DNA from 2 places in the Diaphorobacter sp. B2A2W2 genome. Region 2 is predicted to be linked to the other one. Evidence: predicted binding sites of a transcription regulator. Region 2 holds the regulator's gene; the other holds the start of a gene.
The links. Region 2 encodes FliA, which starts transcription of late flagellar genes. Its sites were predicted from a motif close to CTAAAGTTTNNNNNNNNNNNGCCGNTA; they were not measured.
Positions count from the first base shown of each region.

Region 1 (15,741 bases), on a different contig from region 2:
CACGCGGGTGACTACGAGGGCGCCGTGGCCGCGGGCCGCGCGCAGGCGGCGCAGGACCCGTTCAGCCATTTCGTGGACGACGAACGCTCGCTGTCGCTGCTGCTGGGTTACAGCGCCGCGGCGCTTCACCTGCGCCAGCAGTTGCAGGACGCGGGCATCGCCGTGGACGCGCAGCACCCCCTGTTCGTCTACCTGCCCTGCGGGGTGGGGGGGGCGCCGGCGGGCATCACCTTCGGCCTGCGGCAGGTGCTGGGGGCGCATGTGCACTGCTTCTTCGCGGAGCCCGTGCAGTCGCCGTGTTTCATGGTGCAAATGATGGCCGGACAGGGCGCACACCCCTCGGTGTACGACTGGGGCCTCACCAACCGGACGGAAGCCGACGGCCTGGCCGTGCCACGCGCGTCCCTGCCCGCGGCCGAGCTGATGGAGCCGTTGCTGGCGGGCTGCTTCACCGTGTGCGACGACACCCTGTTTCGCCAATTGGTACAGGTGCTGGATGCCACGGGCGAGCGCATCGAGCCGTCCGCAGCGGCGGGCCTGAGCGGCCCCGGTTTCCTGACGGGCACCGAGACGGGCCGCACCTGGCTGCACGCGCAAGGGCTGTGGCCCCACCTGGCGCAGGCCACGCACCTGGTGTGGACCACCGGCGGGCTGTACGTGCCGCCCGAGGCCTACGCGCGCTTCGAGGAACGTGGCCGGGCCCTGGGTTGACGCGCCTTCGCCGAGTCCTGGCCCCGCGAAAGGATCTTTTTTTTGACTGGCTTGACTGGAGAGAACGCCATGAACCGCAAGACGATGTTGTCCATGCTGGCCTGCGCACTGGGCGCCGCCGCTTTCGCCCCCGCGCATGCGCAGGAGGCGTTTCCCTCCCGGCCCATCACGCTGGTGATTCCGTTTCCCGCGGGTGGAGCCACCGACGTGCTGGGGCGCCTGATCTGCAAGAAGCTGGGCGACAAGCTGGGGCAGAGCGTGGTCATCGACAACCGCGCTGGCGCGGGCACGGTGATCGGCGCGAGCTACGTGGCCAAGGCCGCGCCGGACGGCTACACGCTGCTGCTGAGCTCAGGCACCACCTTCACGGTGAACCCGGCGGTGCGGCCCCGGCTGCCGTATGACCCCGTCAAGAGCTTCGATCCCATCGGCATCACCGGGCGCACGGGGCTGATCCTGCTGGCCAGCAAGAGCGTGCCGGTCAACGACGTGAAGCAATTCGTCAGCGCCGTGAAGGCCGCGCCCGACAAGTATTCCTACGGCTCCTTCGGCGCGGGCACGACCTCGCAGTTCGCGGGCGAGATGTTCTTTCATGCCGCGGGCCTCAAGATCCAGCACGTGCCCTACAAAGGCAGCGCGCCGGCCATGGTGGACCTGATCGGCGGGCAGATTCCGTTCACCGTGGACACGGTGTCGGCCGCGCTGCCCCAGCTCAAGGAGGGCAAAGTCAAGGCGATTGCCGTCACCACCGAGAAGCGCTCGACCCTGCTGCCCCAGGTACCCTCGCTGGCCGAGAGCGGTTACCCCGGCCTGAACATGGACACCTGGCTGGCCCTGGTGGCGCCCGCAGGCCTGCCCACTGCGGTGAAGGCGCGGCTGGAGAAGACGCTGGCCGAGGTGGTGGCCGACCCGGACACGCGCGAGCGCCTGCTCGCGCTGGGCTTTGAGCCGGCATTCGCCTCGTCGGCCGAGCTGGCTGCGCTGATCGAGCGGGAGCTGCCGCTGATGCGTGCCATTGCCCAGCGCGCGGGCATCACCGCCGACTGAGGCGCGGCTCATCCACAATGGCCCCTGGACCTTCTTCACGACCATGACTGCTGATCCCACGCTGGTGGAACTGTCCGCCAATGAACTGCGCCACCGCATCGGCACGGGCGAGATCTCGCCCGTCGAGCTGCTGCAGGCCTGCATCGACCGCATCGAGGCGGTGAACCCCTATGTGAACGCCGTCACGGCGACCTGCTACGACCGCGCGCGCGCCGAGGCGCAGGCCGCCGAGCGGGCCGTGCGCACTGGCGAGCCCCTCGGCCTGCTGCACGGGCTGCCCATGGGCGTGAAGGATCTGGAGGCCACCGCCGGCCTGCTGACTACCTACGGCTCGCCCATCTACCGCGAGAACATCCCTGCGCAGGACAACGTGCTGGTGGCGCGCCTGCGCGCGGCCGGCGCCATCGTCACGGGCAAGACCAATATTCCCGAGATGGGCGCGGGCGCCAATTCGCGCAACGTGGTCTGGGGCGCTACGGGCAACCCGTTCGATCCGCGCCTGAACGCGGGCGGCTCGTCCGGCGGGTCGGCCGCGGCGCTGGCCTGCGACATGTTGCCGGTGTGCACGGGCTCGGACACGGGTGGCTCGCTGCGCATCCCCGCGGCCAAGTGCGGCGTGGTGGGCTTTCGGCCGTCGCCCGGCGTGGTGCCCAGCTCGCGCAAGCTGCTGGGCTGGACGCCGATCTCCGTGGTCGGTCCCATGGGCCGCACGATGGCCGAGGCCTGCCTGCAGCTGGCCGCATCGGCCGGCCTGTCGGCGGGCGACCCGCTCACCTACCCGCTGGACCCCCACAGCTTCCTGCACCTGGAGCCGGCCGACCTGGGCGGCCTGCGCGTGGGCTACACCGAAGACTTCGGCGCCTGCGCGGTGGACGACGGCATCCGCGCGGTGTTCCGCGCCAAGATCGGCGCCATGCGCCACCTGTTCCGCTCCTGCGAGGAAGTCCGGCTGGAACTGGGCGACGTGCACCGCTGCTTCGACGTGCTGCGGGCCGAGAGCTTCGTGGCCGGCATGCGCGAGGCCTACGAGCGCGACCCCGCCAGCCTGGGGCCCAACACGCGCGCCAACTATGAGATGGGCGCGGCCATGTCGCTGCTGGACAGCGCCTGGGCACAGGCCGAGCAGACGCGCATCCTGGCGCGCTTCCAGGAGGCGTTTGCCAACTTCGACGTGATCCTGGCACCCACCACGCCGGTCTCGCCCTTCCCGTGGACCGCGCTGTACGCGAGTGACATCAACGGTGAACCCCAGGCCAACTACTACCGCTGGCTGGCACTGACCTATGTGACCACGCTGACCACGCACCCCGCGCTCAGCGTGCCCTGCGGGCGCGACACGGCCGGCATGCCGTTCGGCCTGCAGGTGGTGGGGCACTTTCGCGACGACCATCGCCTGCTCTCCATCGGCCTGGGGCTGGAGCAGGCCTTCGCCCGCATCGATGGCCTGCAGCGCCCGCGGCCCGACCTGGCCCGGCTGGGGCCGGTGCAACCCGCGCTCACCTCCATCGTCACCCACGCGCCGGACCCCGATGACGCGCGCGGCGTGCCGCGGCTGGGCGCACGCGGTGCCGCGGAGCAGGCATCGGCGGTCTGACAGTGATTGGCGAGGGAACCCATGCAACCCTATGACTTCGTGATCATCGGCGCGGGCATTGCCGGCGCCTCCGCCGGTTGGGAACTGGCCGCGCACTGCCGCGTGCTGCTGTTGGAGCGCGAGGCCCAGCCCGGCTACCACACCACCGGCCGGTCGGCTGCGCTGTACTCGGCCACCTACGGCACGCCCAACATCTGCGCACTCACACGGGCCAGCCGCGCGTTCTACGACGCACCACCGCCTGAGTTCGGCAGCACCCCCATCCTCACGCCGCGCGGCGTGGTGTACCTGGCGGGGGCCGACCAGCTCGACCTGCTGGAAGCCGCGTACGCCGAGGCGCTGCCGCGCAACCCGCAGGTGCGCCGCCTGACGCGCGAGGAGCTGCTGGAGCAGGCCCCGTGCCTGCGCCCCGAGGCCGTGGCCGCGGGCATGAGCGAGCCCGGCGCCGCCGACATCGACGTGCATGCGCTGCACCAGGGCTACCTGCGCGGCTTGCGCCAGCGTGGTGGCGAGATCCGCACCCATGCCGAGGTGACGGCCCTGCAACGGGGCGAGGAGGGCTGGCACATCACCCTGGGCGATGGCGAGGTGCTGCACGCGCGCGCCGTGGTCAATGCCGCAGGCGCCTGGGCCGACGTGGTGGCAGCCCAGGCGGGCGTGCCGCCCATCGGGCTGGAGCCGCGCCGGCGCACGGCCTTCACCTTTCCCGTGCCGGCCGGCATGCAAGCGGCCCACTGGCCAGCCGTCATCGGCATTGCCGAGGACTATTACTTCAAGCCTGACGCGGGGCAGATGCTGGGCTCCCCCGCCAATGCCGATGCCGTGGCGCCGCACGACGTGGTGCCTGAGGAACTGGACGTGGCCCTGGGCATCCACCGCATCGAGCAGGTGACGTGCTTTCAGATCCGCCGCCCCTCGCACACCTGGGCGGGGCTGCGCTCGTTCGTGACCGATGGCGACCTGGTCATTGGCTGGGACAACCATGTGCCCGGCTTCTTCTGGCTGGCCGCGCAAGGCGGCTATGGCATCCAGAGCGCGGCGGGCGCGGCGCTGCTGACGCGGCAGTTGGCACTGGGCGAGCCGCTGGCCCCCGAGTTGGCGCGCGAGGGTGTGGACGTGGCGGGCCTGTCGCCTGCGCGGCTGCGCTGAGCAAGGCCGGAGCTGAAGCCGGCCTGAGCCGGCGAAAAAAAGCCAGCGCGCCGTGCGCGTCAGGCGTAGGTGTTGAGCTGCGTGCCCAGCGGGCCCTCGGTCGCCAGCGGTGGCTGGGGCAGGGCGGCGAGCAGGGTGGCGGCGGCCGTTTTCTGCGTGTCCAGGGCCTTCTTCAGCACGGTGACCTGGACGGCATCGGCCGTCTCGCGGCTGGCGAGGGCGCTGGCGGTGCTGACGATGGATTGGGTGAGGGCGACGTCCATGGTGATCTCCGGTGTACCTCTTGTTATCGGCCAGTTCACCGCGGACTCAAGGGTGCTTCTATAAACATAGCTGTTGGCGATTGATACGTAAGGATTTCAAGCTGTTTTGGTGCTGAAAATCCATCCTGGCAAGCGCGGCCAGCTATTGTTTTTGTATCAGTCCAGCGCGCTCGCGCCGTAGGCCTCGCAGGCGGCGAGGTCGGAATCGCTGGCCTTGGGCAGGCGCGAGGCCGCGTCGCGCAGTGCCGTGCGCAGGCCTTCCTCCAGCACCGGATGGTAGAAGGGCATGCGCAGCAGGTCGTGCACCGTCAGCCGCTGCTCGACGGCCAGTGCCAGCAGGTGGGCCATGTGTTCGCCCGCAGGCGCGCACAGCTCGGCGCCCAGCAGGCGGCCGCTGCCGTGCTCGGCGTACACGTTCAGGCGCCCGTGGTTGCACTGCGCCACGCGCGCGCGGCCCTGGCGTGCAAAGTCCACCGTGCCCCCCACCCATTGCCCCTCGGGCAGATCGGCATGGCGCTGCCCCACCACGGCGGCATGGGGCTGGCTGAAGGTGATGGCCAGCGGCGTGCGCCGGGCGAAGCCGCGCGGCGAGGGCGCCAGGGCGTTCAACCCCGCAATGTGGCCCTCGTCCGCGGCCTCATGCAGCAGGGGGCGGTCGCCATCGGCATCGCCCGCGATGAAGACGGGCAGATTGCCCACCTGCAGGGTGCACGGATCGATGGGCGGGTGGCCCTTGTCGTCCAGCGCCACGCCCAGCGTGTCCAGCCCCAGGTGTTCCAGGTTGGGGCGCCGGCCCATGGCGGCCACCACCTGGTCCACCACCACGGTCGCGCTGCCGTTGGTGACCTGTATGCCGCCGGCCACCTCGCGCAGCTCGGCCTTGTCGCCCACGTTGACGATGAATTCGTCCTTCAGCCGCGCCAGCAGCGCGTCGTTGATGGCGGGGTCGCTCAGGCCGGCCACGCTCTTGCCCGTCGCGAAGGCCATCACCTCCACCCCCAGCCGCGCGAGCGCCTGCGCGATTTCCACCCCCAGCGGCCCCAGCCCGATGACGGCCACGCGCGGGCCGAGCGTGGGCTGCTCGAACAGCGTGTCGGTGGTCAGGATGCGGTCGCCAAAAGCCAGCCAGTCCTCCGGCACGATGGGGCGCGAGCCCGTGGCGATGATGATGCGCCGCGCGGTGTGCACCTGGCCGTTCACTTCCACACGTTGCGCGTCCAGCAGCCGGGCGTGGCCGCTGATGGCGCGCTCGCCCGCGTCGGTGGCGGCCAGCGTGCCGGCCACGAAGTCATCGCGCAGCGCGCGCACGCGGCGCAGCACGGCGGGCAGGTCCACCCGCAGCGCATCCGCGCCCTCGATGCCGAAGGTGTGCAGTGCGCGCCGCGCATGGTAGGCGTTGGCGGCCTCGATGAGCATCTTGGACGGCATGCAGCCCACGCGCGCGCAGGTGGTGCCCCAGGGGCCGTCGTTCACGATGCGCCAGTGGTCGGTGCGCTTGCGCACCTCGCGCAGCGCCGCCAGTCCGGCGGACCCTGCGCCCAGGATGATCACGTCCAGCGGCTGGCTCATGGAGGGGGCTCCTTGTGAATGCGGGCCGCCAGTGTCGCCGCGTGCGCCAGCGCGGCATGTAGGCGCGCAGGCATTGTTGGGCTTGCGCGGGCGCGGCCCCGGTCCCGGCCTTCAATCCGTGGATTCGCCCCAGGCCACGCGGCCCTGGCCTGCTTCGTTCACCTGGTGGACGAAGGCCTCGGCCTCGGCCTCGGGCAGGCGCAGGTGCAGCGTGACCAGCGTGGCATGCTGCACCTGCAGCAACTGCGCGCCAGCACCGTCGATCATGCGGCGCAGCAGTCCTTCCAGGGCGTAGGGCACGCTGCATTCGAGGGTGCGCATGCGCTGCAGCGGCACCTTGTCGGCCTGCAGCAGCGCCTGGGCCACGGTATCGGTATAGGCGCGCACCAGGCCACCCGCGCCCAGTTTCACCCCGCCGAAATAGCGCACCACGGTGGCCAGCACGCCCTCCAGGTCCTGGTGGCGCAGCACATCCAGCATGGGCCGCCCGGCGGTGCCGCTGGGCTCGCCGTCGTCCACCGCGGCGGACTGGCCGCCCGCCAGCAGCGCCCAGCACACATGGGCCGCGCCCGGGTGTTCGCGCCACAGCGCATCCACCACGGCCTGCGCGCTCGCGCGGTCGGCCATGGGCTGCACGCAGCCGATGAAGCGGCTTTTCTTGATGATGAGTTCGCTGTGAACGGGGGCGCTGAGGGTGTAGGGCATGGGGGCGGCCGAGCTTACCCCATGGGCCGACGGCGACAAGGGCCATGCGGGGGCGGTTAGGCGCAAAGGGGGCATGGCTTCTAAAATGCCCGGCCCCCACCTGCAGGCCCGCCCATGAACGCCCCGATCGATGTCTCCTTCTTCCCGCGCAACGCCAAGCCGTTGACCAGCTACCGCCCGTATTGGGCCAAGCGCTTTGGCGTGGCGCCGTACCTGCCCATGAGCCGTGCAGAGATGGAGCAGTTGGGCTGGGACAGCTGCGACGTGGTGCTGGTGACGGGCGATGCCTATGTGGACCACCCGAGCTTCGGCATGGCGGTGATCGGGCGGGTGCTGGAGGCGCAGGGCTTTCGCGTGGGGATCATCGCGCAGCCGGACTGGCAGAGCGCCGACGCGTTCAAGGTGCTGGGCAAGCCCAACCTGTTCTGGGGCGTGACCGCGGGCAACATGGATTCGATGATCAACCGCTACACGGCGGACCGCAAGATCCGCAGCGACGACGCCTACACGCCGGGCGACGTGGGCGGCAAGCGGCCCGACCGCGCCGCAGTGGTCTACAGCCAGCGCTGCCGCGAGGCGTACAAGGACGTGCCCATCGTGCTGGGCGGCATCGAAGGCAGCCTGCGCCGCATTGCCCACTATGACTACTGGAGCGACAAGGTGCGCCGCTCCATCGTGGTGGACAGCAAGTGCGACATCCTGCTGTTCGGCAACGCCGAGCGTGCCCTGGTCGAGGTGTCCCACCGCATTGCGCGACGCGACCCGGTGGAGACCATCACCGACGTGCGCGGCACGGCCTTCGTGCAGCGCGCGTCCGAGCCCGGATGGTTCGAGATCGACTCCACCGAGGTGGACGAGCCCGGCCGCGTGGATGAGCTGATCAATCCCTACATGACCACCAGCGAGCAGGCTGCGGCCCAGGGCCAGACGTGTTCGCAGGAAGATGCTGCAAATTCAATAGCTGCCAGCGCTGACCCACAAAGCGCTGCAGGCCAAAAACCCTTGCAGACCGTGCAGATCGTGCCCAACCCGGCGCTGCCCTCCAAGGGGCGCAGCGGTCGGGCGCTGCCGCCGCGCGAGCGCACCGTGATCCGCCTGCCCAGCTATGAGCAGGTGAAGGCCGACCCGGTGCTCTACGCCCACGCCAACCGCGTGCTGCACCTGGAGACCAACCCGGGCAACGCCCGCGCGCTGGTGCAGGCGCATGGCGAGGGCGCGACGGCGCGCGACGTGTGGCTGAACCCGCCGCCCGTCCCGCTCACCACGGCCGAGATGGACTGGGTGTTCGGCCTGCCGTATGCGCGCAACCCGCACCCGCAGTACCTGGACGCGCAGGGCAGCTACGAGGGGCCGACCAAGATCCCGGCGTGGGAGATGATCCGCGCGTCGATCAACATCATGCGCGGCTGCTTTGGCGGCTGCACCTTCTGCTCCATCACCGAGCACGAGGGACGCATCATTCAGAGCCGCTCGGAAGATTCCATCATTGCCGAGGTGGAGGACATCCGGGACAAGGTCAAGGGCTTCACCGGCACCATCTCCGACCTGGGCGGCCCCACGGCCAACATGTACCGCCTGGGCTGCAAGAGCCCAGAGATCGAGGCCGCCTGCCGCAAGCCCAGCTGCGTGTTTCCCGGCATCTGCCAGAACCTGCACACGGACCATGCGCCGCTAGTCAACATCTACCGCCGTGCGCGCAAGCTGCCGGGCATCAAGAAGATCCTCATCGGCTCCGGCCTGCGCTACGACCTGGCCGTGAAGTCCCCCGAATACGTGAAGGAGCTGGTGCAGCACCACGTGGGCGGGTACCTCAAGATCGCGCCCGAGCACACCGAGGCGGGGCCGCTGTCCAAGATGATGAAGCCAGGCATCGGCAACTATGACCGCTTCAAGCAGATGTTCGAGCAGTACACCGAAGAGGCGGGCAAGAAACAGTTCCTGATCCCGTACTTCATCGCCGCCCACCCCGGCACCACCGACGAGGACATGCTGAACCTGGCCATCTGGCTCAAGAAGAACGGCTTTCGCGCCGACCAGGTGCAGGCCTTCTACCCCAGCCCCATGGCCAGCGCCACGGCCATGTACCACTCGGGCCGCAACCCGCTCACGCGCGTGCGACGGCAGATGCGCGACGTGGCCGAGGAGCAGGTGGACGTGGTGCGTGGCGAAAAGCGCCGCCGCCTGCACAAGGCCTTCCTGCGCTACCACGACCCCAACAACTGGCCGCTGCTGCGCGAGGCGCTGAAAAGCATGGGCAGGGCCGACCTGATCGGTAACGGCAAGCACCACCTGATCCCCACCTTCCAGCCGCTGGTTGACGGCAGCTACCAGAGCGCCCGCAAGAAGAACAGCACCGGGCCCAAGGGTGGCGGGGCGGGCGTGGGCTACACCATCAACAAGGACGGCAAGGCCGTGGCGCTGCGCCGCCGCCCGCAGGAGCTGGAGGAGCCGCAGGGCGACGTACGTTTTCGTAGCAGTGCGCCGCAGCCGGGCCGCATGCTCACGCAGAACACCGGCCTGCCGCCGCGTGCGGGCACCGGTGCCCGCACAGGCAGCCGTGGCAATGCCGGCGGCAACGCTGCGGGCGCCGCGGGGCGCCGGCAGGGCGGGGCCGGCACCCCGGCGTCGGGCAAGGGTACGGGCCGGCGGCGCTGACGGGGCGGCACCCGGCCGTCAGCGCGCGGGACCGGCGGGGGCGGGCACCAGTTCCTCAATGATCAGGCGGCGGTAGTAGAACGCCGCCAGCGGGCCCAGCGGCTGCAGCAGGTCGCGCAGCGTCTCCGGAGCGTCGGAATCCGCGGCACGCAGCAACAGGCCGTGGGCGCCGTCGCTGGCTAGTTGCGCGATGCGGCGCACGATCACGCCCTCCGCACCGACCGAGGGCAGAGGTGCATCGGCATTGCCCAGCGTGCGCACCACATGTTCCAGGATCATCGGCGGCGTGGCGTGCGCCACGTCATCGCGACCCTGGGCCTGCAGCGCCTGGCCTGCGGAGCGCGCCGCCTCCTCGTTCGCAAACAGCGCGAACACATGGCCCGTGGGGTAGAAAGTCCCGGTCGCCGTGGTCATGCTCGGGTCGAGGGCGAAAGGCTTCATGGCGTCGTTCTCCAATGCGGCAAAAAACTGGACCCATTGGAGGCGCAGCAGCATCGCCTGGCTGTCGGGCGATGGAAGGCCGCGCTGTCGGACGTGGCCGCAAGGCATGCCGCAGATCCCGATAAAAACCGGCCCCGCCGCAATGCTGGAAAGCGCTAGCAGCTATAAAAAAGAAAGCACTTCGCGAAGCGTCTGCGGCCGCAGCGTCCACACCGCCAGTGCGGTGCAGTTCAACGCCACAGTGCCCCAATACACCGTGCGGAAGTCCTGTTTGCGCGATTTATGGCGCAGCCACTGCTGGGCCCACCATGCGGCAGGCCAGCCGCCCAGCAGGGCGAGCAGGTGCAGGTGGCTCTCCCGGGTGCGCCACGTGCCACGTTGGGCGGCGCTCTTGTCCAGCGCGTAGGTGAAGAAGGTCAGCAGGTTCAGGGCCGCCGTCGCGCCCAGCCACCACAGCGGGAACCGCTGCACCCAGGCGCCCCAGCCCCACAGGCCCAGCCAGAGCAGCATCAGCGCCAGGGCGATGCCCGCGCCTGCGGGTGCCTGCGGCGCGGAGCGCGGGCGCGTGTGCCTGGCGGTGGCAGGCGTGGGGCGCGCGGTGGGTCGCGTGGATGGCGGGGCGGATGCTGCGCGGGCCGGAGACCGGTGGGCGGAAGGGGAGCCGCTCGGTTGGCTGCGTGGACGCACATCCATCGCGCGTGGTCCCTTGCCGCCCACGTGGATCTCTTCATACTCCACCGGCATCCCGTGGGCGGGCGGCGCCGTGCCCCGGAAGTCCCGTACATGAAAGAACACCTGGGTGCTGGCAGCGCCCTGGATGAAGCCGAAGCCTTTGTCCGCATTCCATTGCCGGACGATGCCGTGTGTGCGCATGTTCAAACATCCTCCGCACTGGACGGCGGAAGTGTGGCCATGGGCTGGCCATCAGGGGGCAGGGGGGTGGCCTGTGGTCCAGGACATGCGCGGGCACTGAGCCGGCGGCATGCCAGCGGGGCAGGGGGATCGAGCGCGAGAGGCATGGGCGGAAAGCGGAGGCGGTGAACGGAGGGCCGCGGCTGGAACTTCGGCGCCCGTGCGCGCTCCGATCCCGGCTGTCCGGCAGAAAATCATATCGTGCCCTCTCACGCCTTCCTCTTGCCGCAGCGCCGCCGCACCATGGCCGCGCTGGCGGGCCTCGCCACCCTTCCCGGAGTCTTCATGAGCCCCCTGTCCGAAGCCGCCCCGTTGCTGGAGGCGCTGCGCCCCTCGCCGCGCATGCCGGTGCTGTTCGTGGGTCATGGCAGCCCCATGAACGCCATCGAAGACAACGCCTGGCGCCGCACCTGGCAGGACATGGGGGCGGAACTGCTGGCGCGCGGGCAGCGGCCGCAGCTCATCCTGTGCGTGTCGGCCCATTGGCTCACGCGCGGCGGCTGGCAGCTGACGGGCATGGCCGCACCCCGCACCATCCACGACTTCGGCGGTTTCCCGCGCGACCTGTTCGAGCAGCAGTACCCGGCGCCGGGCGCACCGCAGGTGGCGCGCAGCCTGGCGCAGGAGCTGCGCTCACCCGCGACGGCGCGCGCCCTGGAGGTGGACGCGGGGGCGTGGGGCCTGGACCACGGCACGTGGTCGGTGCTCAAGCCCATGTTCCCGGCGGCGGACATTCCGGTGCTGCAGCTCAGCATGGACTACGCGCGCCCGGCGGCCGAGCATTACGCGCTGGGCCAACAGCTGCGTGCGTTGCGCGAGCGTGGAGTGCTCATCGTGGGCAGTGGCAACGTGGTGCACAACCTGCGCGCCGCGCGGCGCGGCACAGGTATCAATGCAGCCTACGAGTGGGCGAACGAATTCGACGCCAAGGTGCAGGAACTGGTGAAGGCGGGCCGCCTCGACGCGCTGGTGGCCTTCCAGCAGTGGGGCCCGATGGCGCCGCTGGCGCATCCCACGCATGAGCATTACCTGCCACTGCTGTATGCCGCAGGCGCCGCGCTGCCCACGGAGATGCCGCGCTTTTTCAACACGGGTTTTCAGTCGGCCTCGATCTCCATGCGCTCCATGCTTTGGGGCTGAGCTATCTAAATTGATAGCTGCTAGCGCTTGCTGGATGGGTGTTAGAGCCCGAAAACACATGAAAAAACCGCCCGAAGGCGGTTGCTTTTTTGGGGCGTCGCTGCGGCTCAGATCACCTTGGCGATGGCCTGGCAGACGTAGTCGATGTTCTTGCTGTTGAGCGCGGCCACGCACATGCGGCCGGTGTCGGTGCCGTACACGCCGAACTCATTGCGCAGGCGCACCATCTGGTCTTTGGACAGGCCGGAGTAGCTGAACATGCCGATCTGCGTGGTGATGAAGCCCATGTCCTGCTTCACACCGGCGGCCTTCAGGCCGTCCACCAGCTTCTGGCGCATTTCCTTGATGCGCACGCGCATCTCGCCCAGCTCCTTTTCCCACAGGGCACGCAGCTCGGGGTTGTTCAGCACCGCGGCCACCACGGCGCCGCCGTGCGTGGGCGGGTTGCTGTAGTTGGTGCGGATCACGATCTTGAGCTGCGAGAGCACGCGCGCGGCCTCGTCCTTGTCGTTGGCCACCACGGACAGCGCGCCCACGCGCTCGCCGTACAGGCTGAAGCTCTTGGAGAACGAGGTGGACACGAAGATGTTCAGGCCGGCCGCGACGAACTTGCCGATCACGGCGCCGTCCTCGGCAATACCATAGCCGAAGCCCTGGTAGGCCATGTCGAGGAAGGCCACCAGGCCCTTGGCCTTCACGGCGGCGATCACCTGCTCCCACTGCGCGGCGGTGATGTCGTAGCCCGTGGGGTTGTGGCAGCAGGCATGCAGCACCACGATGGTGCCGGGCGCGGCGGCGTTCAGGTCGGCCAGCATGCCGTCGAAGTCCACCTTGCGGTTGGCGGCGTCGTAGTAGCGGTAGCTGCCCACCTCGAAGCCGGCATTGGTGAAGATGGCGCGGTGGTTTTCCCAGCTCGGGTCGGAGATCAGCACCTTCGCGTTCGGGCTGATCTTCTTGAGGAAGTCTGCGCCGATCTTCAGGCCGCCCGTGCCGCCAATGGCCTGCACCGTGGCCACGCGGCCGGCCTTAACGACGTCGGACTCCGCGCCGAACACCAGGGCCTTGACCGCGTTGTCATAGGCGGCGATGCCGTCGATGGGCAGGTAGCCGCGCGCAGCGGGCTTGTCCATCATGGCCTTTTCGGCCGCCTGCACGCACTGCAGCAGGGGCAGCTTGCCGTTGTCGTCGAAGTACACGCCCACGCCCAGGTTGACCTTGGCTGGATTGGGGTCGGCGGCGTATTGTTCGTTGAGACCCAGGATCGGGTCGCGGGGAGCCATTTCGACGGCGGTGAACAGAGACATGAAAAGTCCTTGAGGGGATGGAAATCTGACGACGGGACCTCACCTACGGTAGGCTTTCGGTCCACTCTTGATTTTAACGGCCGCCCCCGCGCGCCGTTTACCTCCGCCATGCATGAAGTCACCTCTGAGCCGGCCGCTGGCGCGGCGGACGGGCAGTTCGTCCAGTTTCCGGGTTCGCCCTTTTCGTTGTACCAGCCATACCCGCCCGCCGGTGATCAGCCTGAGGCGATCGCCAAGCTGGTGGAGGGCGTGCAGGACGGCGAGGTGTTCCAGACCCTGCTGGGCGTGACGGGCTCGGGCAAGACCTTCACCATGGCGAACGTGATTGCCCGCCTGGGACGGCCGGCCATCATCTTCGCGCCCAACAAGACGCTGGCCGCACAGCTGTACAGCGAGTTCCGCGAGTTCTTCCCCAAGAACGCCGTGGAGTACTTCGTGAGCTACTACGACTACTACCAGCCCGAGGCCTATGTGCCTCAGCGCGACTTGTTCATCGAGAAGGACAGCGCCATCAACGAGCACATCGAGCAGATGCGCCTGTCGTGCACCAAAAGCTTGCTGGAGCGGCGCGATGTGGTCATCGTGGCCACGGTGTCGGCCATCTATGGCATTGGCGAGCCCGAGAGCTACCACCGCATGATCATGACGCTGCGCGTGGGTGACCAGCTGAGCCAGCGTGACGCGATCGCGCAGCTGATCCGCATGCAGTACCAGCGCAACGAGCAGGACTTCAGCCGGGGCAAGTTCCGCGTGCGTGGCGACACCATCGATGTGTTCCCTGCCGAGCATTCCGAGCTGGCGGTGCGCATCGAACTGTTCGACGACGAGGTGGAAAGCCTGCAGCTGTTCGACCCGCTCACGGGGCGTATCCAGCAAAAAATCCCGCGCTTCACGGTGTACCCCAGCAGCCATTACGTGACGCCGCGCGACAAGGTGCTGGCAGCCGTGGAGACCATCAAGCAGGAACTGGACGAGCGGCTCAAGTTCTTCATGGCCGAGGGCAAGTTGGTGGAGGCGCAACGGCTGGAGCAGCGCACGCGCTTCGACCTGGAAATGCTCAGCGAAGTGGGGCACTGCAAGGGCATCGAGAACTACACGCGCCACCTGTCGGGTTCTGCGCCTGGCGAGCCGCCGAGCACGCTGACCGACTACCTCCCGCCCGATGCGCTGATGTTCCTGGATGAGAGCCACCAGATGATCGGGCAACTCAACGCCATGTACAACGGCGACCGCGCGCGTAAGACCACGCTGGTCGAGTACGGCTTTCGCCTGCCGTCGGCATTGGACAACCGGCCGCTCAAGTTCGAGGAATTCGAGCAGCGCATGCGGCAGGTGGTGTTTGTTTCGGCCACTCCGGCTGATTATGAGAAGGAGCACTCGGGCCAGGTGGTGGACCAGGTGGTACGGCCCACCGGCTTGGTGGACCCGGAGGTGGAGGTGCGTCCCGCTACCCATCAGGTGGATGACGTGCTGCAAGAAATACGCATTTGCACGCAAAAGAATCAACGCGTACTCATTACGACGCTGACGAAGCGCATGGCGGAGCAACTGACCGATTACCTGAGCGACAACGGGGTCAAGGTGCGCTATCTGCACTCCGATATCGACACCGTGGAACGCGTGGAAATCATTCGCGACCTGCGCCTGGGAGCCTTCGATGTCCTGGTGGGGATCAACCTGCTGCGTGAGGGGCTGGACATTCCTGAGGTCTCCCTGGTGGCCATCCTGGATGCCGATAAGGAGGGTTTTCTGCGCGCCGAACGCAGCCTGATCCAGACCATCGGCCGGGCGGCGCGCAACCTGCACGGCAAGGCCATTCTGTATGCCGACCGGATCACCGACTCAATGCGCAAGGCGATCAGCGAAACGGAACGCCGCCGCGCCAAACAGATCGCATACAACGAGGCCCGGGGTATTACGCCGCGCAGCATCGTCAAGCAGGTGCGAGACCTGATTGACGGCGTTTATAGCGAGAAGGCAGGCCAGGAAGCCCAGCGACTCCGCGAAGATGCGGCGCGGCAGGCCGAATTGGAGGAGATGTCCGAAAAGGACATTGCCCGCGAAATCAAGCGGCTGGAAAAGCTCATGCTGGAACACGCCCGCAACCTGGAGTTTGAGCAGGCTGCTCGGGTGCGCGATCAATTGACCCGTCTCAAGGACCGGGTGTTTGGAGCGCATGGCGGCGATCAAATCCCTGCCGCATGACCAGGCTTTGCGACCCTGCAGGAGAAAACGCGACTGTTTAGTCTAG
Region 1 is NZ_JBWZOR010000001.1:444,235-459,975, reverse strand. Features, by position in the region: gene AC1PPL_RS02090 (D-serine ammonia-lyase) at 1-711, shown strand, start outside; gene AC1PPL_RS02085 (Bug family tripartite tricarboxylate transporter substrate binding protein) at 781-1,758, shown strand; gene AC1PPL_RS02080 (amidase) at 1,802-3,352, shown strand; gene AC1PPL_RS02075 (NAD(P)/FAD-dependent oxidoreductase) at 3,374-4,501, shown strand; gene AC1PPL_RS02070 (YjfB family protein) at 4,561-4,764, opposite strand; gene AC1PPL_RS02065 (dihydrolipoyl dehydrogenase) at 4,921-6,333, opposite strand; gene AC1PPL_RS02060 (IMPACT family protein) at 6,445-7,038, opposite strand; gene AC1PPL_RS02055 (YgiQ family radical SAM protein) at 7,153-9,693, shown strand; gene AC1PPL_RS02050 (hypothetical protein) at 9,712-10,134, opposite strand; gene AC1PPL_RS02045 (DUF1294 domain-containing protein) at 10,297-11,007, opposite strand; gene ygiD (4,5-DOPA-extradiol-dioxygenase) at 11,332-12,186, shown strand; gene AC1PPL_RS02035 (amino acid aminotransferase) at 12,294-13,490, opposite strand; gene uvrB (excinuclease ABC subunit UvrB) at 13,599-15,695, shown strand.
Region 1: AC1PPL_RS02070 (YjfB family protein) is a predicted target of FliA. The motif match lies at 4,789-4,815, and genes of this name have one in related genera.

Region 2 (15,741 bases):
CTTCTTCGGCTCCATGGACGGCGCGAGCAAGTTCGTGCGCGGCGATGCCGTCGCCGGCATCCTGATCCTGATCATCAACATCGTGGGCGGCTTCGCCATCGGCATGCTGCAGCATGGCCTGTCGGCCAACGATGCCGCCAACAGCTACATCCTGCTGGCCGTGGGCGATGCGCTGGTGGCCCAGATCCCCGGCCTGCTGATTTCCGTCGCGGCCGCGATGGTGATCTCGCGCGTGGGCAAGGACTCCGACATGGGTCAGCAGATCGTGCAGCAGTTGCTCATGTCGCCACGCGTGCTGGGCGTGACCGCGGGCGTGCTGATCCTGCTGGGCCTCATCCCCGGCATGCCGCACACCGTGTTCCTGGTCATGGGCAGCCTCCTCGGCTACGGCGCCTGGATGCTGCTGCAGCGCCAGCGCCGCCCCGCCCCGGTGGAAGAAGCCCCCGCGCCCGTGAGCGACGGCGAGGCCAGCTGGGACGACCTGCAGCCCGTGGACCTGCTGGGCCTGGAGCTGGGCTACCGCCTGATCGCCTTGGTGGACAAGAGCCGCCAGGGCGACCTGCTCACGCGCATCAAGGGCGTGCGCCGCAAGTTTGCGCAGGAGGTGGGCTTCCTGCCGCCGGCCGTGCATGTGCGCGACAACCTGGAGCTCAAGCCCAGCGCCTACCGCATCACGCTGCGCGGTGTGGTGGTGGGCGAAGGCGAGGCATTCCCCGGCATGTACCTGGCCATCAACCCCGGCGGCATCTCCACGCCGCTGATCGGCACTCCCACCACCGACCCCGCCTTCGGCCTGCCCGCGCACTGGATCGACGCCGCGCAGAAGGAAGCGGCACAAATGGCAGGCTTTACCGTGGTTGATTCGGAAACCGTGATGGCGACCCATTTGTCACACTTGATGCAAGTGCACGCCGCCAAGCTCCTGAGCCGCACCGAGACGCAGCAGCTCGTGGAGCATGTGACCCGGCTGGCACCCAAACTCATCGAAGAAGTCGTGCCCAAGATGGTGTCCATCACAACATTCCAGAAAGTGCTGCAGCTGTTGCTGGAGGAGTCCGTGCACATCCGCGACATCCGCACCATCATCGAGACGCTGGCGGAACACGCCGGTAGCACGCAAGACCCGATGGAACTGGCGCGCCGCGTGCGCATCGCCCTGTCCCCCGCCATCGTGCAGCAGATCTACGGCCCCACGCGCGAGCTCAGCGTCATCGCCATCGAGCCCGGGCTGGAGCGCCTTTTGATGCAGGCCCTGGGCAATGCCAGCGGCCCGGCGCTGGACCCCGGCGTGGCCGACCTGCTCACCCACAAGGCCGCCGAAGTCGCCCTGCAGCAGGAAGAGCTGGGCATGCCCGCCTGCCTGCTGGTGCCCGACCAGATCCGCAACGCCATCGCCCGCCTGGTGCGGCGCGTGGCTCCCCGCTTGCAGGTGCTCGCCCACAGCGAGATTCCTGAGACCCACACCATCCGCATCGGCCCGATCCTCAAAGGTGCATCCGCATGAACATCAAACGCTTTACCGCTCCCACCGCACGGGAGGCCCTGGCCAAGGCGCGCATGGCCTTCGGTGAAGGCACGCTGATCCTGTCCAACCGCCCCACGGCGGGCGGCGTCGAGGTGGTGGCCACGGCCGAGGACGCGCTGTCGTCCCTGCACGGCGGCGCCGAGCCGGCACCCAACCGTCTGCAGGAGCGCGCCGACGACCTGGCCGCGAGCCAGCCGGTGCGCATGTCCCAGACGCAGCCCCATGCAGCCCCTGTCCCGCAGCCCGCACGCCAGCCGGCGCCCGCAGCACGCAGCACCGTGGCGCACGACACCGAGCAACTGGCCATGAGCACGCTGTCGTTCCAGGACTATGTGCGCGAGCGCATGCTGCGCCGTCGCCACGAGGCCTTGCACGGCACGAGCGCCCCCGCGCCGCTGAACGAGCGCGCAGCGCTGGAGCGCGGCCTGCCCGAGCCACGCTTCGAACCCCGCGCCGAGCGCCTGCCAGAGCCACCCGCGCCACAGCCCGTGAATGCCCCGGTGGCACGCCACAACCCATTGCGGCCCATGCATGCCGCCCTGGGCGCAGAGCAGCTCACGCCGCGCCGCGCCGAGGCGCCCGCCACAGCCGCGCCCACGCTGGCGGCCGGCCTGGGACAGCAGAACCTCATGAAGGAACTGCAGTCCATGAAGGAGCTGATCGAGGACCGCTTCAACACCCTGGCCTGGCTGGGCCAGGCCCGCCAGAACCCGATCCAGTCCACCCTGATGCTCAAGCTCATCCGTGCGGGCTATTCGCCCGCCCTCTCGCGCGCGGTGCTGGAACACCTGCCCGAGCATCTGGGCGCCCAGGAGGCCGTGCGCTGGCTCATGGAAGTGCTGGAGCGCAACCTGCGCACCGACGCGCAGACGCTGCCGCTGTACGAGGAAGGCGGCATCTTCGCCATGGTGGGCGCCACCGGCGTGGGCAAGACCACCACCACCGCCAAGCTGGCCGCCTTGTGCGCGCGCATCCACGGCCCCGCCAGCGTGGGCCTGATCACGCTGGACACCTACCGCGTGGGCGCGCACGAGCAGTTGCGCTCCTACGGCCGCATGCTGGGCGTGGTGGCGCACCTGGCGCACGACCGCGCGGCGCTGCAGGACCTGCTGGGCCTGCTGTCGTCCAAGAAGATGGTGCTCATCGACACCACGGGCGTGGCCCCGCGCGACCCGCGCAAGCGCGACCTGCTGGACGTGCTGGCGCTGCCCGGTGTCAAGCGCCTGCTGGTGCTCAACGCCAGCAGCCACGGCGATACACTGGACGACGTGCTCACCGGCTTCAAGACCACCGGCTCGCAGCAGGCCATCCTGTCCAAGGTGGACGAGGCCGTGAAGCTGGGCCCGGCCATCGATGCGCTGATCCGCCACCAGATGGTGCTGCGCGGCGTGACCAACGGCCAGCGCGTGCCCGAGGACTGGGAAGCGGCCGACGCCCGCAAGCTCGTGAGCGCCTCCATGCGCACGAGCGTGAAGTCGGCCTTCGACCCCAAGGCCGCCGAGTTGAACTTCTTCTTCTCGCACGCCACGGAAACGGCCGATGAGCGAGGGATGGCCGATGTTGCTTGATACCGCTTTGCACCAGGCCGCCGGGCTGCACAGCTACACGCCGCAGCAGGACCTGCGCCTGCTGGCCGTGCTGAGCCAGCCGGGCAGCGGCCCGTGGCTGGAGATGCTGTGGCAGCTGTGCTCCAGCCTGCAGCGCCTGGGCTACCCCGTCGTGGTGCTGGACGGCACGGCGCTGGAGAGCCCGCACATGCCCGGCCTGGACCAGCTGCTGCACCCGGCTCCCTGGAACGGCGCGCAGACGCTGGCCTCCGCTACCGGCGCGTCGCTGGCCGTGGTGCCCGCGGCCCGCGGGCTGGCCCGCCTGGCGCAGCAGTCCGAACACCATGGCGCCACCGTGCTGCAGCGCCTGCAGCCCTTGTTTCGCGCCTACGCGCTGGTGGTGCTGCATGCTCCGCCCGAGCAACTGGCGCCGCTGCTGCGCGGCAGCGCCAGCGTACCGCTGATCATGACCGGCCCCGGCGCGCAAGGCATGGTGCGCAGCTACCGCCAGCTCAAGCACATGGCGCTGCACGCCGGCGTGCGCTGCACGGTGGCGTCCATCCTCGCGCCGCAGGAGCCTGTGCAGCACCGCCAGACCGCCGAGGCGCTGGACACGCTGCAGCGCAGCGCGCGCACCCACCTGGGCCTGCAGGTCCACACCACCACCGTGGCCGCGGCGCGCGCGCAGGACATCCAGCGGCTGGCCTTGCAACTGCTGGAAAACGCATGCACTATTGACGCTGCCATGCCCCTGCTGCCCCCGCACAGCCTGTGCGCCTCCCTCTCGCCCCTGGACCGGAGCCACTGACCCGATGTACACCGCGAAAGGCCAGCTCGACCGGGACGCGCTGTTCCACCAGCACGTGCCCCTGGTGCGGCGCATCGCCCACCACATGATCGCCAAGCTCCCGCCCAACGTGGAGCTGGACGACCTGATCCAGGTCGGCATGATCGGTCTGAACGACGCGCTCTCGCGCTACGAAGTCGCGCAGGGCGTGCAGTTCGAGACCTTTGCCAGCCAGCGCATCCGCGGCGCCATGCTCGACGAGCTGCGCGAGGGCGACTGGATGAGCCGCAGCTCGCGCAAGAGCCAGAAGGACATCGAGCATGCCCTGCACCGCGTGGAGCAGCGCCTGGGCCGCAGCCCCATCGAGTCCGAGATCGCCGCCGAACTGGGCATGAGCCTGGAGGACTACCAGACTCTGCTGAGCAAGGTGCGCGGCACGCAGCTGGTGTACCTGGAAGACTTTCACCACGATGACGAGGACGAGGGCTTCCTGGACCGCCACGTGGCCGACGAGGGCGCCGATCCCATGGCCGTGCTACGCGACCAGCGCCTGCGCGCCTCGCTGGTCGAGGCCATCAAGGCCCTGCCCGAGCGCGAGCAGTACATCATGGGCATGTACTACGAGCACGACATGAACCTGAAGGAAATCGCCGCCGTCCTGGGCGTGACCGAATCGCGCGTGTGCCAGCTGCACAGCCAGGCGATTGCGCGGTTGCGGACGAAGATGCGGGGGCACTGATTCTTTGGATGAAATAGCTGTTTTGCGCTTGCTGGACAAGCGCGGGCAGCTATTTTTTTTGAGCTTGTGCTGCGGCTTTTCATGGCGCTGGCCGGGATATGCGCCCGGCGGCGCACCTACCTTTCTTTGCTTTGTCAAAGAAAAGTGCCTCGCCCGCCGGGGCGGGTCCCGGTCACAGCATCAAACCCCAAGAACCCGTCAAAAAAGATAGCTGCCAGCGCTTATCCCATAAGCCTCAGCCAGCAATTCGGGCTAAAAGTCACCCCGGTGCCCGGTAAATCCGCGCCCCCGCGGCGCCGGACGAGGGCCCGTAAGTCACCCCCTCCACCGGCGGCAGCAGCGACGCCGCCTGCCGCTCAGTCAGCGCCATCACCCGGGCCAGTTGGTCGCGCACCAGCGTCAATTGCCGGCCGATGGCCTGCACCCTTTGCGTGGCGGCGGGCTCCAGCGCGCCCGCCACAGGCGCCAGGGCCTGGGCCAGCGCCATGGCAGCGCCGCGCAGCTGCACCGCAGTGTCTTCAAAAGTCTGGGGGTTGGAAGCAAGAAGCGCAGCCTGCATGTCCTGCAGCTGCGCTTCGATGAAGGTGAGGGTGTCGTCGAGTGACATGGGGTGCAAGTCTAGAGCCTGTCACCCCGGCGGGCCAGCCGGCCCAGGAGGGCGGGTCAGCCCCGCGAGTGGGACAGGGTTTCGTAGGCGTTGGACAGCAGCTTGTCGGCCACGGCTTCGGCGTCCACGCGGAAGGTGCCTTTTTCGATGGCGGCCTTGATCGCTTTGACCTTGGCGGTGTCGAAGTCGGCCGTGGACTTGGTGGCGTCCACCCCGCGGGCGGCGGCCGACAGCGTGACGGGCACGCCTGCGGCGGCGCGCGTCGCGCCCTGGGCCGCTTCTTCAGCGGCCGGCGCAGGTGCGGCGGCCTTGGCCTGCTGCTTGTTGGCAGCGGCCTTTGACAGCGCAGTCGCAGTATCCGGGTTGTGTCCAATCTTCATCGCACTCTCCACCACCCCTGTGAGATGTGGGGCCAGTAGCCATGTTTTCGGCCGGCAGGGAGCAGACTTTAGCGCTTTGTGGTGCCTCGCGGCTCACAAAGTGGCCTCTATTGTCCCATCCTCAAGCACAGTACCCCCAATAATGCGCCCATTGGCCATTCGAACGCGCACATTCTGTCCTTGAGCGCCCGCGCTCATGGCCTGGCCCGAGGAGGTGACCGCATAACCCGGCCCCTGCACCACCACGCGCACCGCAGAGCCGGCCTTGAACAGGTCGGGGGCGCGCACCATGTTCTGGCGCAGCGCCTGGCCGGCGGACAGCGGACGGGTGGCGGTCTGCCCCACCCAGTCCTTGGGATTGGCCACGATGGCCGCGGGTTCTGCGGCCCAGTCCACCTCGGCCTCGATGGCATCTTGCTCGCTCAGCACTGCGCCGGTGCCCACATTGCCGGCCAGCACCCAAGCGGGGCCGAAAGCCTTGACCGTGATGGGCAGGAACACGTTCCAGCGGGTGGGGCCGTCCACGCAGCGCAGGCCCAGGCGGGTGCGCCCCCACAGGCGGGCACCAGCGGGCAGATAGGGTTCCACGCGCGCGCAGGGCGCCAGGCGCAGGCGCGAATCCAGCGTGCCCACACTGACTTCCATGCGCAGCGGCAGCCCCCCGGCCTGCGCCTGGGCCAGCGCATCGTCCAGCCAGTGCTGGGTGATCGAGCCCAGCTCGGCGGTCTGATCGCCTCCCTGCTGGGCATGGGCGGGCAGCGCCAGGGCAGAGCCCAGCGCCAGCGCGCCGCCCATCAGGAAGCGAAGGCAGGCAAGGCGGGATGAGCGCAGGATAGGAAGCGGCATGACGGGACTCCAACGGGTCTGACGGCGGTCCGGCACAACGGGCCCCGGACGCCTTTTCACACCTGCCACTGTAGGCTGGCCACCGCATGCGCCAAGCGCGGAACAGCGGGCCAATCCCAGCGCTCTTCGCGCTTTAGAAAAACGGGGCGATTTCCATAATCGACGCACGCCACAAGCCCCCCGGGGCCATGGCGGCCGAACCCCTTTTTTTACACGCCGAGGCCCACATGCTCGACAAGATGACCAACCGCCTGGACTTTCACGGAAGCGCCTTGCTGCTGCGCTCGGAGCGCCAGCGTGCCATCGCGAGCAACATCGCCAACGCGGACACGCCCGGCTACGTGGCGCGCGACTTCAAGTTTGCCGATGCCATGCGTGCCGTGAACGAAGCCCAGAACCCCAGCCCCCTGCGCAGCCAGAGCGTGAGCGACCCGCGCCACATCCCGCTGCCGGCAGCCGCCAGTGGCAGCTCGGACAGCACGCTGGGCTATGCCCTGCAGACCCAGCCGAGCCTGGACAACAACACCGTGGACATGGACCGCGAGCGCGCCGCGTTCGTGGACAACGCCGTGCGCTACGAGGCCACGCTGCGCTTCATCAACGGCCAGTCCAAGACCATGCTCAGCGCCATCCAGGGCCAGTAATCCCGAAAGAGAGCACCCGCCATGTCCATGTTCTCCATCTTCAACGTCTCGGGCAGCGCCATCAGTGCGCAGTCGCAGCGGCTGAACGTCGTGGCCAGCAACCTGGCCAACGTGGACGCCGTGGCCGGCCCCGACGGCCAGGCGTACAAGGCGCGCCAGGTGGTCTTCCAGACCGCGCCCATGGGGCCCGAGAGCGCCGCGGGCGTGCGCGTGTCGTCCATCCAGGAGAGCGACCAGCCCGGCCGCCGCGTGCACGACCCGGCCAACCCCATGGCCGACGCCGAAGGCTACGTGACCCACTCCAACGTGAACGCCGTGGAGGAGATGGTCAACATGATCTCGGCCTCGCGCTCGTACCAGAACAACGTGGAGGTCATGAACACGGCCAAGACGCTGCTGCTCAAGACCCTGCAGATGGGCCAGTAAACCGCCCCCGAAAGCACGCCATGATCCTCAACCCCATCGGCACCACCGCCACGACCAACACCGGCGCTTCGGCCAACGCGACCAACGACCCCGCGGCCATGCAAGACCGCTTCCTCAAGCTGCTGGTCGCGCAGTTGAACAACCAGGACCCGATGAACCCCCTGGACAACGCGCAGATGACCACGCAGATGGCGCAGATCAACACCGTCACCGGCATACAGACGCTCAACCTCACCATGCAAACCATGGCCGAGGAGTTCTCGACCATGCAGCAGATCCAGGGCATCTCGCTCATCGGCCGCTCGGTGCTGACCGAGGGCGACCGCCTGAGCGTCAGCGACGGCAAGGGCAAGGGCTACTTCAACCTGGACAACACCGCCACCGACGTGCAGGTGGACATCGTCACGCCCGGCGGCGTGGTGGTGGACACCGTGGACCTCGGCGCACAGGACAAGGGCCGCCGCTCTTTCGAGTGGGACGCCGCCGGCTACAGCGGCAACGCCGCCGACCTGCGGTTCCGCGTGCGGGCCACGTCGGGCGAGACCGCGGTCACCGCGACAGGGCTGTCCGAGGCGCAGGTGGTCGCCACGGGCTCCAACGCCGGTGCGCTGACGCTCACGCTGGACAACGGCGACATCGTCAACTACTTCCGCATTCACAGCGTGCTCTGAGAGCCGCGCTTTCCTCCAGGAGAACACCATGGGTTTCCAGCAAGGCCTCTCGGGCCTGAACGCGTCGGCCAAGAACCTCGATGTGATCGGCCACAACATCGCCAACGCCAACACCACGGGCTTCAAGGCCTCGCGCACCGAATTCGCGGCCATGATCGCCTCGGCCATCGGCGCGTCCAGCGGCACCAACTCCGGCATCGGCGTGGAGGTGTCGGCCATTGCGCAGCAGTTCAACCAGGGCAACCTCACCGTCACGGGCAACAGCCTGGACGTGGCCATCAACGGCAACGGCTTTTTCACGCTGCAGATGCCGGATGGCTCGCGTGCCTACACGCGCGCCGGCAACTTCAAGCTGGACAACGTGGGCAACGTGGTCACCAATGACGGCGCCCAGGTCATGGGCTACCCCATCGACCCCGTGACCGGCCTGCGCACCTCCAGCACGGCCGTGCCGCTGACCTTCCCCACCACGGCGCCCATCCCGGCCCGGCAGACCACGGCCATCAAGACGGCCTTCAACCTGGATGCCCGCACGCCCAACGCCAAGGGCGACCCGGGCGCCACCCCGCCCGTGGCGGCTACGCCGCGCACGACCTACGGCACCTCGCTCAACGTGTACGACAGCCAGGGCGTGGCCACGCCGCTGTCCTTCTACTTCGAGAAGAACGGCGCGAACACCTGGGACATCTACAACCAGCTGGACGACCTGACCACCACGCCGCCGACGGTCCCCGCCATCACCGGCCGCCTGATCGCCGACAAGAACGGTGCCGTCGCCGCCACGCTGGAACCCGTGGCCACCTCGGTCGCCAATGCGGACCCGGCGTTGACGGAAAAGGACGATTTCCCCACGTCCTTCACCTACCGTTTCTACGGCCCGGACGACCAGGGCGTGTATGCCATCCGCGAGACCACGCTGAGCTTCACCAACCCCGAAGACGCCTGGGACTTCACCTATTCGGACGCGCCCACCAACAGCCTCGTGGCCTCCGCCCGCCTGAAGGACAACCTGGTGGACTACGCGGGCGGCACGTCGCCCGCGGGCGGCACCTTCGGGGTGGCCGACCTGACCGATGCGCCCGCGGCCGCCAAGCAGTCGTTCGAGCTGGCGCTCATGGTCAACCCCAGCCCGGCCAACCCCAACAGCCCCACGGCGCCGGGCAGCAACCCCGCGCCAGGCTCCTACCCTGTCACGCTGGACTTGAACAATGTCACCCAGTTCGGCACCAAGTTCGCCGTCTCCGAGCTCTCGCAGGACGGCTACACCTCGGGCGAGCTCACGGGCATCAATGTCGAGAACAACGGCATGATCATGACCCGCTACTCCAACGGCGTGACGCGTGCCGAGGGCCAGATCGCGCTGGCGAGCTTTCGCAACACGCAGGGCCTGGCGGCCGTGGGCGGCAACAACTGGGTGGAGACCTACGAATCGGGCCAGCCCGTGCTGGGTGCGCCCACGGATGGCAACTTCGGCGCGCTGCGCGCCGGCGCCCTGGAAGACTCCAACGTGGACCTGACGGCCGAGCTGGTCAACATGATGACCGCCCAGCGCGCCTACCAGGCCAACGCCCAGACCATCAAGACGCAGGACCAGGTGATGTCCACCCTCGTCAACCTGCGCTGATAACCCACTGACGCCGAGGCCACGCCATGGACCGCATCATCTACACCTCCATGACCGGCGCGAATGCCGCCGCGCACCGGCAGGCGGTGCTGGCCAACAACCTGGCCAACGCCTCCACCACCGGCTTTCGCGCCGAGATGTCCAACTTCCGCTCGGTGCCGCTGCAAGGCGGCGGCTCCACCACGCGCGTGTTCGCGCTGGAGGCCACCTCGGGCCATGTGGACACCCCCGGCCCCGCGCAGACCACAGGCCGTCCGCTGGACGCCATGGCCGTGGGCAATGCCTGGTTCGCCGTGCAGGGGCTGGACGGCGTGGAAACCTACACGCGCGCCGGGTCCTTTCAGGTCACTGCCGCCGGACAGCTGGTCACCAGCACCGGCATGGCCGTGCTCTCGGACGGCGGCGCACCCATCGACGTGCCCCCTAATGCCGAAGTGACGCTGGGCGCCGACGGCACCATCACCGCCCGCCTGGCGGGCGAAGTACCCCAGCCCGTGGCCCGCCTGAAACTGGCCACGCCCGCGGCGGACAACCCGCTCAAGCGCGGCGACGACGGGCTGTTCCGCACGGCCGGCGGCGACCCGCTGCCCGCCGACCCCAACGCGCGCCTGCGCTCGGGCGTGCTGGAGGGCTCCAACGTGAACCCGGTGGAATGCATGGTCGGCATGATCGCCGCCGCCCGCCAGTTCGAACAACAAATGCGCCTGCTGCAGACCGCCGAGAGCGACGACAAGAGCGCAGGCCAGCTGCTGAGCCTCAACGGCTAACCCTGAAGGACTACCGCCATGATGAATTCGCTGTGGATCGCCAAGACCGGCATGACCGCCCAGCAGACCCAGCTGGATGTGATCTCGCACAACCTCGCCAACGTGTCCACCACGGGCTTCAAGCGCAACAACGCGGTGTTCGAGGACCTGATCTACCAAAACCTGCGCCAGGTCGGCAGCCAGACCACCGAGGAGAACCAGTTGCCCACGGGCCTGCACCTGGGCCTGGGCGTGAACGTGGTCGCCACCAGCCGCAACTTCACGCAGGGCAGCCTGCAGCAGTCGGGCAACAGCCTGGACGTGGCCATCGACGGCAACGGCTTCTTTGAGGTCCAGCTGCCCGACGGCACCACCGGCTACACGCGCGACGGCGCGTTCAAGCTCGACTCGCAGGGCCGCGTGGTCACCTCCAGCGGTCTGCCCGTGGCGCCCGGCATCACCGTGCCGGCGGACGCCAAGAGCATCAGCATCAGCGAGCGCGGCATGGTAAGCGTGACCGTGGCGGGCAACCCCAACCCCCAGCAGATCGGCCAGCTGGGCATGTCCAGCTTCATCAACTCCGCAGGCCTGGAGCCTGTGGGCCAGAACCTGTACCGCGAGTCCGCCGCCTCCGGCGCGCCGCAGCAGGCCGAGCCGGGCACCAACGGCCTGGGCATCATCAAGCAGGGCTTCCTGGAGAACTCCAACGTCAACGTGGTGGAGGAACTGGTCACCATGATCCAGACCCAGCGCGCCTACGAGATGAATTCCAAGGCTATCCAGACGTCCGACCAGATGCTGGCCAAGCTGTCGCAGCTGTGAGCCGCACGACAAGGAACCCTGCCATGACCACCTCCCTCCTGCGCCTTCTGGCAGCGGCCACCGCTGCCGCGCTGGCCGCCGGCTGCGCCAGCATCAACCCGCCCCCGCCGGTGGACGTGCTGCCCACCACGCCGCCCCCGATCGCCGCCCTGCCGCGCCCCGCCGGCCCGGCCTCGGGAAGCCTGTTCCATGCCGCCAGCTACCGGCCTGCTTTCGAGGATCAACGCGCGCGCCTGGTGGGCGACATGGTCACCATCGAGATCCTGGAGAGCATCGACGCCAAGCAGGACACCAAGTCCAACGTCAACCGCAACGGCGACACCAAGGGCAGCATCACGGCGCTGCCGCTGCTGGCCCCCTCCACGGTGGGCAAGCTGGCCGCGCGATCGGGCCTGGGCGCGGGCTACGAGAACACCTTCAACGGCAGCGGCAACACCGCCAGCAAGAACGAGTTCAAGAGCAACATCACCACCCTCGTCACCGAAGTGCTGCCCAACGGCCACCTGGTCATCACCGGCGAGAAGCAGGTGGGCGTGAACCGCAGCGTGGATGTGCTGCGCTTCTCGGGCATCGTCGATCCCCGCCACCTGCGCCGCGGCCAGCCGGGCCATCCGGGCAGCGTGATCGACTCGCGCTACGTGGCCAATGTGCGCGTGATCTCGCGCGGCCTGGGCGAGCAGGCCGAGGCCCAGGCCATGGGCTGGCTGGCGCGCGCGTTCAACACCATCAGCCCGTTCTAAATGACGCTGCAACGCTTGTGGGCAGGTGCCCTGCGCGCGGCCGCGCTGGTGGCGGCACTGGCCTGCGCTCCGGCGGGCGCACAGGACTTCCGCGACCCGGTGGACCAGCCCTTCACCGTGTGGCCCAACATCCCGGTGATCCGCGCCTCCGACCTCGGCGACTACGGCCAGGACCGCCAGATCATTGCCGACCTGCATGCCGACAAGGCCGACCCCGCCAAGGTGGCCGCCGCGCTGCAAGCGGTGGACGGCCTGCAGGCCCACCACGAGCGCGCGGCCCTGGCCGAGCTGGGGCGCAGCCTCAACGTACAGCTGATCGCCGAGCTGGACCGACAAGCACGGCGCATCAACACGCGCAACCCCAAACTGCGCTTCGACTTCGCCAACATCACCCCCGAGCAGCTGCAGCGCCCCTCCGCACGGGACGACCTTCCCAGCCGCGTGGGCCGCATCACACTGGCCGCCTACATCACCTACACGCGGCTGGACGGCGCGCTGGTGCAGGCCACGGCCACGCTGGTCAAGCTGCGCAGCGGTGCGTCGCAGAGCTTCACCGCCACGGCGCCCGCGCCGCTATTGGCCGAGGCGCTGGCGCGCGACCTGTTCGACTACTTCCAGGGCACGCGCTTCACGGCCCACCAGAACCCGCTGGGCAGCGCGCAGTGGCTCACGGCCGCGCCGGGCCATGCAGACCGGCTGGTGTCGCGCGACGCGGCCTTGCGCTACTGCCAGTCGCAGAACGCCGCCCTGCCCACGGCGGCAGAACTGGAAACCGCCGAGGCCGCGGGCTTCTACGGCGGCGGCGTGGCCCTGCAGCCGGCTGGCGTGTACCACGTGCAGGCGGGCCTGTACGACACGGCGCTTGCGCACGACGGCGCGGGCCGCGCGCGGCCCAACCACCTGGCCAGCGTGCCCAACGGCTACTACTACTGCATCCGCCATGCCGCAGCGCCCACCAGGGCCGCGCGCACGCGCAAGTAAACTGTTATTTTTATAGCTACTAGCGCTTGATGGTAAAGCGCTGGAGGCCAATTTTGCTATCAGCGCTGCGCCACCGGCAAGCCACGCCGCACCCGCCGCCCCAGCGCCGATAAACGCCCCAAAAGCCCCCGCTTTTCCGCGCATTGCTCGAAGGCCCGGCTGCCCACAATCGGGGGCATGAAAGCCTTGCCCAACTCCCGCATCGTCCATTGCCTGGTGGCCCTGGCCACCGCCCTGGGCCTGGCCGCGCCCGCGCAGGCCGTGCGCCTGAAGGAAATCGCGGCCGTGCAGGGCGTGCGCAGCAACCAGTTGTCCGGCTACGGCCTGGTGGTGGGCCTGGACGGCACGGGCGACCAGTCCACGCAGATGCCGTTCACCGCGCAGGCCATGTCCAACTACCTGCAGCAGGCGGGCATCAGCCTGCCGCCGGGCACCACGGCGCCGCAGCTCAAGAACGTGGCCACGGTGGTGATCACGGCGCAACTGCCCGCCTTCGCCCAGCCGGGGCAGATGATCGACGTGGCGGTGTCCTCCATCGGCAACGCCAAGTCGCTCAAGGGCGGCACGCTGATCGCCACGCCGCTGCGCGGCGCGGACGGCGAGATCTACGCCCTGGCGCAGGGCAACGTGGTGGTGGGCGGGGCGGGCGCATCGGCCGGCGGCAGCAAGGTGCAGATCAACCACCTGAGCGCCGGACGCATCCCCGACGGCGCCCAGGTCGAGCGCGCCGTGCCCACGCCGCTGCACGACAGCGACACCATCACCCTGGGCCTGAATGCCTCGGACTTCCAGGCCGCGCGCAAGGTGGCGCTGGCCATCAACGCACGCTCGGGCCCGGACACCGCCGTGGCGCTGGACGGGCGCACCGTGCAGGTGCGCGCGCCGCAGGACCCCGGCGCGCGGGTGAATTTCATCGCCGAGCTGGAGGAGCTGCAACTGCCCGACTCCACGCCCGCGGCCAAGGTGGTCATCAACGCGCGCACCGGCTCCATCGTGCTCAACCAGGCGGTGACGCTGGGCCCCTGCGCCATCGCGCACGGCAACCTGTCCATCACCATCAGCACGACGCCAGTCATCAGCCAGCCCAGCCCGCTGTCGCGCGGCGTGACCGTGGTGGCGCAAAAGAGCGACATCGCCATCCAGCAGGACGGCGGCAAGGTGATGCAGGTGCCCGCCTCGCCGCAGCTGGCCGACGTGGTGCGCGCGCTCAACACGCTGGGCGCCACACCGCAGGACCTGCTGGCCATCCTGCAGGCCATCAAGGCCGCAGGCGCTCTCAACGCCGAGCTGGAGGTGATCTGATGCCGCTCCTGCGTGCCCTTCCCCGCGGCGACGCCGCTTCCATTCAAGGCCCATGCCGCGTGCGGCGCGACGGGAGGCGGACATGAGCCTTTCGCTCCCCAATGCAGGCGCAACGTCCGTACGCCAGGCACTGGCCGTGGACGGCCGCGCACTCAACAGCCTCAAGGCGCAAGCCAGCCAGGGCGACGCCCAGGCCACCAAGGACGCCACGCTGGAGGCGGCCAAGCAGCTCGAATCCCTGTTCATGCGCGAGCTCATCAAGAGCATGCGCGAGGCCACCATGAAGTCCGGCCTGCTGGAGGGCGCCGAGGGCAACCTGGCCAGCGACCTGTTCGACCAGCAGCTGTCGGTGCAGATGGCGGGTCAGCCCGGTGGGCTGGCCGAGGCCATCCAGCGCCAGCTCTCGCGCCAGTTGGGCGGCGACGGCCAGACCACGCTGGTGCCGGGCTCCACGCTGAGCATGGACGTCGCGCTGCGCAAGGCCGCGCCTGCCGACAATCCGCGTGCCGCGTCGCCCAAGGGCCGTGACGACTTCGTGCAGCACCACCGCGCCGCGGCCGAGCGCGTGGCGCGCAGCAGCGGCATTCCCGCCAGCTTCATGCTGGGCCAGGCCGGGCACGAGACGGGCTGGGGCAAGGGCGAGATCCGCCACAAGGACGGCAGCAACTCCTTCAACCTGTTCGGCATCAAGGCCGGCAAGGGCTGGACCGGCAAGGTGGCCGAGGTGACCACCACCGAATACATCAACGGCGCGCCGCGCAAGGTGGTCGCCAAGTTCCGCGCCTACGACTCGTTCGAGGAGTCGTTCCGCGACTACGCACGCCTGATCAACGACAACCCGCGCTACGAGAAGGCGCGCGAGAAGACCCATTCCGCCGTCGCCTACGCCACGGAGCTGCAGAAGGCCGGCTACGCCACCGATCCGCAATACGCCGCCAAGCTCAGCCGCGCCATCCAGAGCACGCTGGGCGTGGCGCGCACCCCCAGCGCGCCCGTGCTGGCCCAGGCATCCGGCACGCAGGCCTGAATCCATAAGAACCAACGCACTGAACCATGAGTCTTCTGAACGTCGGCGCCCGCGCCCTCCTCGCCAACCAGGTCGCCTTGCAGACCACCGGGCACAACATCGCCAACGTCAGCACGGCCGGATATTCGCGCCAGAACGTGGCGATGGAGACCGTGCAGGGCCAGTTCACCGGCTCAGGCTACATCGGCAACGGCGTGCAGGTGGCCACCATCCTGCGCAACCACAGCGAGCTGCTGACGCGCCAGGCCGCGGCCGCCCAGGCGGTACAGGCGGGCGACACGGTGCGCGCCGAGCGCCTGGGGCAGCTGCAGGACGTATTCCAGGGGG
Region 2 is NZ_JBWZOR010000006.1:33,077-48,817, forward strand. Features, by position in the region: gene flhA (flagellar biosynthesis protein FlhA) at 1-1,504, shown strand, start outside; gene flhF (flagellar biosynthesis GTPase FlhF) at 1,501-3,093, shown strand; gene AC1PPL_RS11720 (hypothetical protein) at 3,083-3,880, shown strand; gene AC1PPL_RS11725 (RNA polymerase sigma factor FliA) at 3,885-4,598, shown strand; gene AC1PPL_RS11730 (hypothetical protein) at 4,858-5,205, opposite strand; gene flgM (flagellar biosynthesis anti-sigma factor FlgM) at 5,262-5,585, opposite strand; gene flgA (flagellar basal body P-ring formation chaperone FlgA) at 5,679-6,431, opposite strand; gene flgB (flagellar basal body rod protein FlgB) at 6,659-7,075, shown strand; gene flgC (flagellar basal body rod protein FlgC) at 7,097-7,501, shown strand; gene AC1PPL_RS11755 (flagellar hook assembly protein FlgD) at 7,522-8,172, shown strand; gene AC1PPL_RS11760 (flagellar hook protein FlgE) at 8,201-9,796, shown strand; gene AC1PPL_RS11765 (flagellar basal body rod protein FlgF) at 9,823-10,563, shown strand; gene flgG (flagellar basal-body rod protein FlgG) at 10,582-11,364, shown strand; gene AC1PPL_RS11775 (flagellar basal body L-ring protein FlgH) at 11,388-12,104, shown strand; gene AC1PPL_RS11780 (hypothetical protein) at 12,105-13,085, shown strand; gene AC1PPL_RS11785 (flagellar basal body P-ring protein FlgI) at 13,263-14,387, shown strand; gene flgJ (flagellar assembly peptidoglycan hydrolase FlgJ) at 14,470-15,414, shown strand; gene flgK (flagellar hook-associated protein FlgK) at 15,441-15,741, shown strand, end outside.